DNA from 3 places in the Ruegeria sp. CI8 genome. Region 1 is predicted to be linked to each of the others. Evidence: riboswitches for the same ligand, from Rfam matches in the RefSeq annotation. Region 1 holds a riboswitch; each other region holds the start of a gene.
The links. Region 1 has a riboswitch for cobalamin ahead of ACR0DA_RS15775 (DUF1636 family protein). Riboswitches for the same ligand answer to the same signal wherever they lie in the genome.
Positions count from the first base shown of each region.

Region 1 (3,263 bases):
GACAGCTCGGGCAGTTGCTGCACTCCGGCGCGCATGTCCTCGTCCAACGTCTTCCAGCCGGAAATGCCGGTATATCCCACCATTCGGTCGGCCAGGCCCAGCACCAGCATCATTTCCGTCAGGTTCACGTCGTTCGAGATCGCCGCCTTGGGCGGTTCGTCAAAGGTGACGGTTCGATTGCAACTTTGCACGGTGGTTTCCGCGATCGCGGTATTGGCGGCCAAAGCCAAGCCCAGGACTAGGGTGGTCGGTTTCATTCCAAGCTTCCTTCTGGTTGGGGATTGGGGAGTTGATAGGTCAGGTGAGGTTTGTGACTGAGGCTGAGTTGCTCTTGCCGGGCGGTGACATCGAACGTGTCAGAGACCAGCCTGTCACTCAGCACTGTCTGGGTTGGGCCAAAGCCGCAGGGTCGACCGTTCTTCAGAATCAGAACACGGTCGCAGACATCGGCGGCCAGGTTCAGATCGTGCAGCGAGGTGACGATCGTCAGGTCGAGGTCCCGGATCAGCCGCAACACCTCTAGCTGGTTGCGGATGTCCAGGTGGTTGGTAGGCTCGTCCAGCACAAGAATCCGGGGTTCCTGGGCAAGGGCGCGCGCGACCATCACACGCTGACGCTCGCCGCCGGACAGAGTGGCCAGCCCACGGTCGGCAAACCCTTGCAGATCCATTCGGTGCAGCGCGGATTCGATGATCTGGTGGTCACGACTGCCGGGCGTGGACAGGCCCAACCGGTGCGGCACCCGCCCCAACGCCACGATGTCGCGCACGGTCAGCGCGAAATCCGAGGGCTGCTCCTGCAGCACGGCGGCAACCTGACGCGCCAGCGCCCTGGGGGCCATTCTTTTGACGGACCCGCCGTCCACCAGAATGTCGCCCGAGGACGGACGGTGATAGCCGTAGATCATCCGCAGAAGGGTTGTCTTGCCGGCACCGTTCGGCCCCAAAACCCCCATGACCTGCCCGCGCATCAGCGCAAAACTGGTCTCGTGCAGCACCAACGGCGCTCGTTTTCGCGGCGCCCAGGTGACGGCATCCACCGACAGCAAAGGCGCACTCATGAGGCGCAATCCGCATTTTCCGAAGACGCAGCCATCGCGGCTGGAATGCGGGCCAGTGTTGCGTGGCGAAGCCCGGCCGGGCGGTCGACCGAGCTGCACCATCCATCGCGCAACTGCTCGTAGAGCCGCGCGAATTCCACGAATGCCCCGGTCTCTTCAGACGTCAGCCCGCCAAACAGGTAAGATGCCTTGCCCGGCCCGTGATAGGCGACGGTACAGGGTCGGGTGCACCCGGCCATGCAGGCGGCACCGGAAACGTCAAAACCTGCCAAACCGTCGTCTTCGGCCAGCGCGGCGCGCAATCGTCCGATCAGGTCAGGCCCGGGGCGTACGGCTGCGCCCTTAGGTCGGCAAGATAGGCAAACCGTGATGTGATGTGTTGATTGTCGGTTCATTTCGCCCTCCGCGAAATCGCGGGGCGGAAAGGGAACCAGTCATGTCAGCGGCGTAAGCCGAAAATGCCATCTTGGCCTCCTTCCGGGACACCCCGCCCGGGTTGAGTTGCGTTTGATGATGGCAGGTCTCCTGACTCGCGGTGTATGGCTTGCCCCGCCTTCCCAGACCTATCGGCCCAGTGGCATCCGGGGGTCGCACACCGCCTACAGTTGCGGGGGCAGTCACGGAGTTGGCGTCAGAACGGCGCCGCACCGTATTCCCTTTTACCCGACCGGCGAAACGATCGGGAACCATCAGCGCCAATCTCATCCATGAATCGGGTTGCACTGTCAACGACGTTCTGGGCGGGTGCGAAAGGGAGGCATCCTGGCGACCCTTCGGCACCACCTGAGCGACAGACCGGGCGGAGAATTATGTCGTTTTGACCAACTGGATTAAGATAGCTCGGAAGGTCCCGAAACACGGCGGCGCAAGCGGGCTGACTGCCAAGCCTCCGTGAACGGCCTCGCCTTTTCCCTTTGAATGCAGAAGCCTATCGTTGGCAAGCTTACAAAATTTACGCGCGGAAAAATCATTGATTTATCTTGTGATTGATTCAAACATACGAATTCGACACAACTTTAGCTTTACCTCCGTTGTTGTCGCTGTCGCCCGTTTCGTCGGGCCCTTCCGACTGCTGGAGTGAGTGCTGGCGGTCGGAAGGCATTTCACGAAGATCAGCGTTGGGAGGACGCGGTGCCCGGACTTAACGTACGAACCCTTCCTCGAAACTTCGCACCGGTTTTTACCCATGACGTCATTGCGTCAGCACGCTTTGTTCACGGTCCCGGGGATCGGCAGAATATCTGTCTGCCAGCCATGTCATTGGCCGCAAAATCGGGGACCGCATAGACGTGAGCGCGCAAAATAAGACCACCTGTTCCAAAAGTATCAACAAACCCAAGAGGAGAAGAAAGTGATTAACAAAGTCATGATGATTTCAGGCGCGACGTGTTTCGTACTGCTAGCGGCCTGTGACGACACCAGCACGTCAAGCACACCTGCCGAACTGACGCCCGCTCAAAAGGCGTGTCTGCGAGACGTGGCCAAAACAACCAACAATTCGCAAGTGGTCGTGCTCTCATCCGCGTTCAGCGAGGCTGGAACACAAGTCACCGTTGGGGTTGGCGAGGATCGGGCTCCGTGGAATTGTATTGCCTACAGTGATGGCGCGACAGCCGGTATTGAGTTCCTGGGCGACGAAGGCGCGTTGTGACCAGTTTGATGCGTAGCCGAAATCGGCTGCGCAGCGCTGGCTTGATACTCTGAGGTCCGGCATGGTCTGCAGAATAACCATCATCGCGTTTGCGACCCTTTACCTGCTGGCGTTGTTTGCGTTCCTGACCGGTACCTTTGGCTGGTTCGGACAGGAACGAGACCCGTTGTCCGGCGTGTTCCTTTTGCCGCTGGGACTGCCTTGGGTCCTTGCGGTGGACCTTTTCTCAGAGTCGGCCAAACCGTGGCTCGCGGCAACTGCACCGGTGCTCAACCTGTTGGCACTGGTTTTGATATGCAAATGGGCACGCGGCTTGCGCCAGGAATAAAGGCGGAACTCTTTCCCACCAAATGGGAGGAAAACATGGGTAAAGTGATCTTGGGGCTTGTGATCGGGCTCATCCTCGGCGTGGTTGGAGCGATGACCTTGGGCGGCGGGGCCGCGATGGGTGTCGGCGTTGCGACAGGCTTGTCCGCCGGTGTGTGCACCACATTGAAGGGAGCTCAGGCCGAGAACCTGATCACCGCCGAACAAGCAGATCAGATCCTCAAT
Region 1 is NZ_JBQFQL010000004.1:133,506-136,768, reverse strand. It holds gene ACR0DA_RS15785 (ABC transporter substrate-binding protein) at 1-257, opposite strand, end outside; gene ACR0DA_RS15780 (ABC transporter ATP-binding protein) at 254-1,060, opposite strand; gene ACR0DA_RS15775 (DUF1636 family protein) at 1,057-1,455, opposite strand; cobalamin riboswitch at 1,559-1,766, opposite strand; gene ACR0DA_RS15770 (hypothetical protein) at 2,412-2,711, shown strand; gene ACR0DA_RS15765 (hypothetical protein) at 2,773-3,039, shown strand; gene ACR0DA_RS15760 (hypothetical protein) at 3,012-3,263, shown strand, end outside.

Region 2 (3,263 bases), on a different contig from region 1:
TTCGCCGCCGGTGTCGCACAGATGCGCCAGCCGCCGCAGGGTCGAGACCGGCAGGGTGGAATAATCGTCCAGCCGCATATCCTCGCGCCCGTCGGCGGGCAGCACCGCCAGTGCGATGCCCTTGGCCTGCGCCAGCGCCAGCACCTGCTGCAACCCGTAGGACCAATAGGGCACTCCGCCGATCAGCCGGATCAGGATGCCCTTGGCACCCTCCAGCGTCTGCTCGACATAGGTATCGACCGACAATGGGTGCTTCAGCGCCGTCAGGTTGGCCAGCCGCAACGAGGGCATCCGCCCCTCGGGCCCGCCGCCGCGATGCCAGCCGGCCGCGAAAGCACCCAGGTCGCTGTCCGAAAAGGACAGCACCACCAGATCCGCCGGGCTCTGGCCCAGATCGGTCGGGGTCTCGGTTTCTTCGAGCCCGTGGCTTTCGCGGAAGACGACGTGCATCGGTGCTTACTCGGCGGCCTCGGTGACGCCCGTCAGGATGCCGCGGATCGCGGCCTCGTCGATGTCGTCATGCTCGGCGATGACCACAAGGCGCGAGCGGCGCTCTTCCTCGGGTTTCCACGGGCGGTCATACTGGTGCCGCACCCGCGCGCCGACCGCCTGGACCAGCAGGCGCATCGGCTTGCCCTGAACGGCGGCATAGCCCTTGACCCGCAGGATGTTCAGCTCGTTCGCCAGACGCTCGATATTGGCGACCAGCTGCGCCGGGTCGGTCTGTTCTGGCAGCTCGACCACAATGCTTTCGAAATCGTCATGTTCGTGGTCGTCATGGCCATCGTGATGCGAGGGGCGGGCGTCCATGTCGTCCTCGGCTGCGGCCTCCAGCCCCAGCACCACGCGCACGTCCACCGCACCCTCGGCCACTTCGACCACGGGCAGGGGGCGGGGCGCCTCGTCGGCGATGATCTCGCGCGCCTTGGCCACGCCTTCGGGGCCGGCCAGGTCAGGCTTGGTCAGCAGGATGATGTCGGCGCACGAGATCTGATCCTCGAACACCTCGGACAGGGGCGTTTCGTGGTCGATCGAGTCATCGGCCATGCGCTGGGCATCCACCGCCGCGACATTCGGGGCGAAGCGGCCTGCGGCCACGGCCTCGGCATCGGCCAGAGCGATCACGCCGTCCACGGTGATCTTGGAACGGATGTCGGGCCAGTCGAACGCCTTGAGCAGCGGTTTCGGCAGGGCCAGACCGCTGGTTTCGATCAGGATGTGATCGGGGCGCGGGTCGAGCGCCATCAGCGCCTCGATCGTGGGGATGAAGTCATCGGCCACGGTGCAGCAGATGCAGCCATTGGCCAGTTCCATGATGTTTTCCGCCGGGCAGTCGGGGATCGCGCAGCTTTTCAGGATTTCGCCATCGACGCCCACGTCGCCGAATTCGTTGACCACCACGGCCAGCCGCTTGCCCTGCGGGTTTTGCATCAGATGGCGGATCAGCGTGGTCTTGCCCGAGCCGAGAAAGCCGGTGATGACGGTGACGGGAAGTTTTTCGAGGGTGCTCATGCTCAGGCTCCAATCGGGGGAATGCGGGCGGCGCAGTTCTTGCGGAAATGTTCAGGGCGGTCGCGCCATTTCACAAGGCCATCATCGGCGGCCAGATATTTGGTGGCGCCTTCGACGATGATCTCGACATGGTCGGATTCGTTCAGGTTTTCATAGACGAAGGTCCAGCGCGACGGCCCGCCGCGCAGAACGATCGAGCAGCCCTGATCGCAGTTCGACAGGCATTCGACCGGCTTCAGGGTGATGCCCTCGGGCAGGTCGGCAGCGGCCAGCGCCTTGTGCAGCAGCGTGCCGGGGCGCTGGGCGTCATCCTCGATGGGCAGCCCGCGTCGGCAGGTGGTGCAAACCAGCAGCTCGACTGGTGTGGTCTCGGTCACGTATCTCATCCCCCCTCACTCGGTTGTCGGGGGACGGGGTATGCGCGGGCCACGTTGCGGACATGGGCCCGACACCGGAACACCCCGTCCGGTTTGTCTTCGGGCGTTGGCAGGTCTCCCGGCTTGCGGATGTCAGAGCGGCGCTCTGTCGGATGTCCCGCCTTCCCGGCCTGCGGCCAGTGGCATTTGGGCACCCTCTCCGGTCACGGTCGCGGGGGCGGCTGCGTTTGACGGAAAACCGCTGACGCATTCCCTTTTCATCTGTTTGCACAGACACCAACGCAAGCGACATGCGGCACGGGCAGGGGGGTTGTCAAGCGCGCGGGGCCAAGTGCCCTGCGTCGGATCGAAAAAGCGACCTGCCGGGGTCAATCCGCGGCATCACTGGCCAGCCTGTCGCGTAGCCAGGCTAGGAACAACTCGGCAGGGATGGACGGAGGCGCCGCGCTGACGCTGCGGATCAGATAGTGCGACTGGGCAAAGGGAATCGCCGGCCCCGCAACCCGGATCGGCGCGCCCTGGGCAATGGCGTTGCGCGCGAACCGCTCCAGAACGGTGGCGTAGCCCGCGCCGGCCATCACCAGTTGCAGCGCGGTGACGGTCGTATCCGCCGAATGGCGCGCGGGGCGGTCGGGCAGGTCGGTGTCCGTGGCCTCGAAGTACCGCGCCCAGTTGTCCTCGTACCCAAGAATGTGGATCAACGGGCCGTTTTGCAGGTCTGGCGCCGGGTCCTGCGCCCGGCAGACGGGCACCAGCCGTTCCGAGCACAGCCGTTCGGCCGCAACACCGGGCCAGTCGCCATGGCCCAGCCGTATTTCCACGTCCACATCCGCAGGCGCGGCCGAGTCGTTCCAGATATGCGACACCAGCCGCACCGGGACCTCGGGGTGCTGGGCGCTGAACGCGGGCAGCTCGGCCGCGATCCAGTAGGTCATCGTCGATATCGCCGCCCGGATGGTCAGCGCCTGCCGCGAGGCGGGGCCGAACAAGCTGTTGGTGGACAGCGCAATATCCGACAGCGCCCGGCGCACGGTCAGCGCATAGGACTGGCCCAGCTCGGTCAGCGACAGGTGTCGGGCGTTGCGGGCAAAAAGCGGATGCCCGAGGTCCGCCTCGAGCGAGCGGATATGCAGCGACACCGCCGTCTGGGTCAGGCCCAGTTCCTGCGCGGCGGTGGTGAAATTCAGATGGCGTGCGGCGGCTTCGAAGCTGCGCAGCCAGGCCGGATTGGGCAGGCGGTCCATTCAGCACCAAAATATTTTGCATTTAGATTGACTTATTATTCGTTTCTTTTGTCGATGGGCAACGGAAATACTCGTGCCAACGAAATTGCGCCTGCGGGAGGGCAGAACATGAAGGTCGGTTTCATCGGTT
Region 2 is NZ_JBQFQL010000001.1:1,770,927-1,774,189, reverse strand. It holds gene cobN (cobaltochelatase subunit CobN) at 1-450, opposite strand, end outside; gene cobW (cobalamin biosynthesis protein CobW) at 457-1,512, opposite strand; gene ACR0DA_RS08790 (DUF1636 family protein) at 1,515-1,898, opposite strand; cobalamin riboswitch at 1,981-2,185, opposite strand; gene ACR0DA_RS08785 (LysR family transcriptional regulator) at 2,258-3,133, opposite strand; gene ACR0DA_RS08780 (NAD(P)-dependent oxidoreductase) at 3,242-3,263, shown strand, end outside.
Region 2: it holds a riboswitch for cobalamin, as region 1 does, so the genes downstream of both, ACR0DA_RS08790 (DUF1636 family protein) here and ACR0DA_RS15775 (DUF1636 family protein) in region 1, are expected to answer to the same signal.

Region 3 (3,263 bases), on a different contig from region 1:
GCGCCGCGGGACTGGACGGGCAGGTCGAGGTCGCCGAGCACGCCTGTTTCAGCGGTTGCGACGAGCCGACCGTGGTGGCGATGCAGGGGGAAAGCCTGGCGTCTTACGTGTTTTCAGGGATCGATCCGGTTGCCGATGCCAATGACATTGCGGCGACCTGTCGGACCATTCTGAACAGCCCGAACGGCTGGATCGAAGACGCCCGGCCGTGCGGGCGGCTTCGCTTGTGTCTGCGGGCGCGGATCCCTGCGTTTCAGTCCACCTGAACCGTGACGGACGCGCTGACCGGCACCCCATCCACGGCCAGCGGGCTGTGGCTGTTGGCGTTCAGCGAAACCTCGATGGTCGTTTCGCCTTTGGGCAGGTCCGGGATGTGCATCCAGATGCCATAAAGCCGCGCCAGCTTGACGCCGTTCACATAGACATGCGCGTGGCCTTCGCCGGGCTTGTCGTCCAGCGAGGCGTGCTCGGGCGCGAACGTGAAGTTCCGCGGCATCACATTCAGGTTCCAACCTGCCATCGGGTCGGGGGAGACGGCGATCTCCAGCCCCGGCGCGTCCGGTCCGGCGGGCAGGTTGATGGCGGTGCTATGGTCATGGGCCATGGCCTCGGCGTGATGGCCGCCATGTTGGGCGGCGTCGGCATGGTCGTGGCCGTCGAAGGTGACGCCGTTGGCCGCGGCCAGCACGAACCCGGCACCCCCGCCAAAGACCAGACCGATCGCAAAAAGAGCAAGCGAGCGTGTCATCTTGTTTCCTTGAAAAGCAGATGACCCGCCGGTTGTGCGCCGGCGGGTCGTGGGATTTCGGGGATCAGGCCGCGGCTTCGACGCGCTTGCCCTCACTTTGCCAGAAATACCCGGCAAACGAACCCAGCAGCACCCAGGCCACAAGGCCGACGCCAAATGCGCGTGCGGCGAACAGGGCCCCGATCTCGGTCGGAACCGGCCCGGTGAACATGTCGGGTTCCGGCGCGCCGATCAGGTGCGGGGCCATCAACAGCACGGCCGCAACCAGATAGCTGACGATGTTGCCGCCAAAGGCGATCAGCCACATGGCCACACCAGCGGCCGCGACGGTTGCCCACCACCAGATCTGCCGCGCAAACACATCCGCTGCGGCAACGCCCGGAACCTCGGGGGCCAGGGTGAAGCCCGGCGCCAAGTGAAAGGCGATGAAACCGGCCAGGCCCCACAGCACGCCTGTGCGCCCGTCAACCGGGTGGCCTTGCGCTTCGGCCAGCGACATCAGCGCGACCAGAACCAGCGCATAGCCGGTATAGGTCAGCATGGTGAACACCATGCTCAACCCGTCGCGGGTCAGGTCCGAGAACATGCCCGGCAGTTCGGGATGGGCCGAGACGGCTTCGGCTCCGAAATGCACCAGCTCTCCGGATTCATAGAGTTCAGCATGCAGCAACACGGGCTGCACGAATACCAACTGCAGCAGGGCGACGATCAACCCGGCTGCAGCACCAGCGAACAACGCGCTGGTCAGAATGCGACTGAACATTGGTTTAGTGGCAGGGGAAGCCGGTTGCGTGGCGCACGTCATGCGCGGCGTCATGCAGCGCCGATGCCTGAACGTGACCAGCCAGGGTGATGATCCCCAGGCCCAGGGCTGCCGCGAACACTGCCGAAAGAATGCCAGCGCGTGCCGTTGATGCGGTTTGCGTTTGTGTCGTCATTTTCTGTCCTCCTGTGCCGCCGCACCCGACGGCCGGTGTTTCATTGTTCGCCTGGCAGGTCTCCTGGCTTGCGGGTCAGCGCCTCTGTTCGCCTTCCCCCCGAACGGATCGGGAGTGGCTGGTTGAACAGGGCTCACCGCTTACAGTCGCGGGGGCGGCTTTGGATTTGACCTGCGCGCAGGCCGCACCAAATTCCCTCTTAGCATCCGGATGTCTCCGGCAGGACCAGACTCGTCCATTTAGACGTGAATGCCGCTGTGGCGCAATCGCCATTTGCGACCTTTCGCGTCAATTCCCGCGCTTTTTCAGAACATAGATATCCATGATCCAGCCGTGCCGGGCGCGAGCCTCGGTGCGGTTGCGCAGGATCTCATCGGCCACATCGGCCAGCGGACCTTTGATCAGGATCTGCTCGGGCATACCCACGTAAGCCCCCCACCAGATGTCAAAATCGGCCATGTCCAGCGTCTGGAACGAACATTCGCCATCCAGCATCACCGCAACCGTATCGGCGTCGCTGGGCCAGCCCTCGTCGCGGATGCGCCGGCCGGTGGTGACCATATAAGGCGCGCCGATTTCGTTGATCGGCATGGCATGGGCCGCCGTCAGCGCCTGCAGCGCCGTGATGCCGGGGATCACGGTCGTGTTCGGCTGCGGGTCCAGCCGCGCCGCGATTCGCAGCGAACTGTCATAGAGCGACGGGTCGCCCCAGATCAGCAGGGCGACGGTGCGCGACTCGGGGCGCCGGGCCATCACCTCCTGCCAGCGCAGGGCGATTGCGTCGTGCCATTCATCCACGCCGCGCAGGTAGCCATCCTGCGACCGGCGCCCGGGGATGTCGAAATAGGCGATTTGGGGTGGTGTGTCGGTGACCTTGCGAATGATTTCCTCGCGCACGCCGGCCAGATCGGCCTTGTTGGCGCCCTTGCGCGGGATCAGGATCAGATCGGCCGCGCGGATCGCCTGCGCCCCCTGAAAGGTCACGTGGTCCGGGTTGCCGGTGCCGATCCCGATCAAGACCAGATCAATCATCGTCGAACTCCGCCAGCGGGCCATAAAGGATCAGCGCCGGCGCGGTGCCGATCTCGGAGCCCAGACGCTCGGCCAGTGCGCCGACGGTGGACCGGTGCAGCGATTGCTCAGGCGTCGAAACCGACTCGGCCATCATTGCTGGCGTGTCCAGCGGCAGCCCATGCGCGTCCAGCGCCTGCGCCAGCAGGGGAAAGGTGCGCTTGCCCATGAACACCACGGTCGTCGCACCCGGGTCGGCCAGCGCGGGCAGGTTCAGGTCCTTGGGCAGCTTGCCGCTGACATCGTGGCCGGTGACGAATTGCACCCTGCGCGCGGTCAGGCGCCGGGTCAGCGGGATGCCCGCCGCTGCGGCCGCGGCAATGGCCGAGGGGATGCCCGGAATGATCTCGTACGCGATCCCGGCAGCGCGCAGGGCCGCCAATTCCTCCTCTAGCCGTCCGAACAGGCCGCCATCGCCCGATTTCAACCGCACGATCCGCTGGCCGGTCTGGGCGTACTCGACCAGCAGGCGGCTGACATGGTCCTGCTTGGGCGAGGGCCGCCCG
Region 3 is NZ_JBQFQL010000001.1:1,784,818-1,788,080, reverse strand. It holds gene ACR0DA_RS08875 (DUF1636 family protein) at 1-266, shown strand, start outside; gene ACR0DA_RS08870 (hypothetical protein) at 254-748, opposite strand; gene ACR0DA_RS08865 (CbtA family protein) at 813-1,511, opposite strand; gene ACR0DA_RS08860 (CbtB domain-containing protein) at 1,516-1,686, opposite strand; cobalamin riboswitch at 1,723-1,931, opposite strand; gene cobF (precorrin-6A synthase (deacetylating)) at 1,975-2,718, opposite strand; gene cobA (uroporphyrinogen-III C-methyltransferase) at 2,711-3,263, opposite strand, start outside.
Region 3: it holds a riboswitch for cobalamin, as region 1 does, so the genes downstream of both, ACR0DA_RS08860 (CbtB domain-containing protein) here and ACR0DA_RS15775 (DUF1636 family protein) in region 1, are expected to answer to the same signal.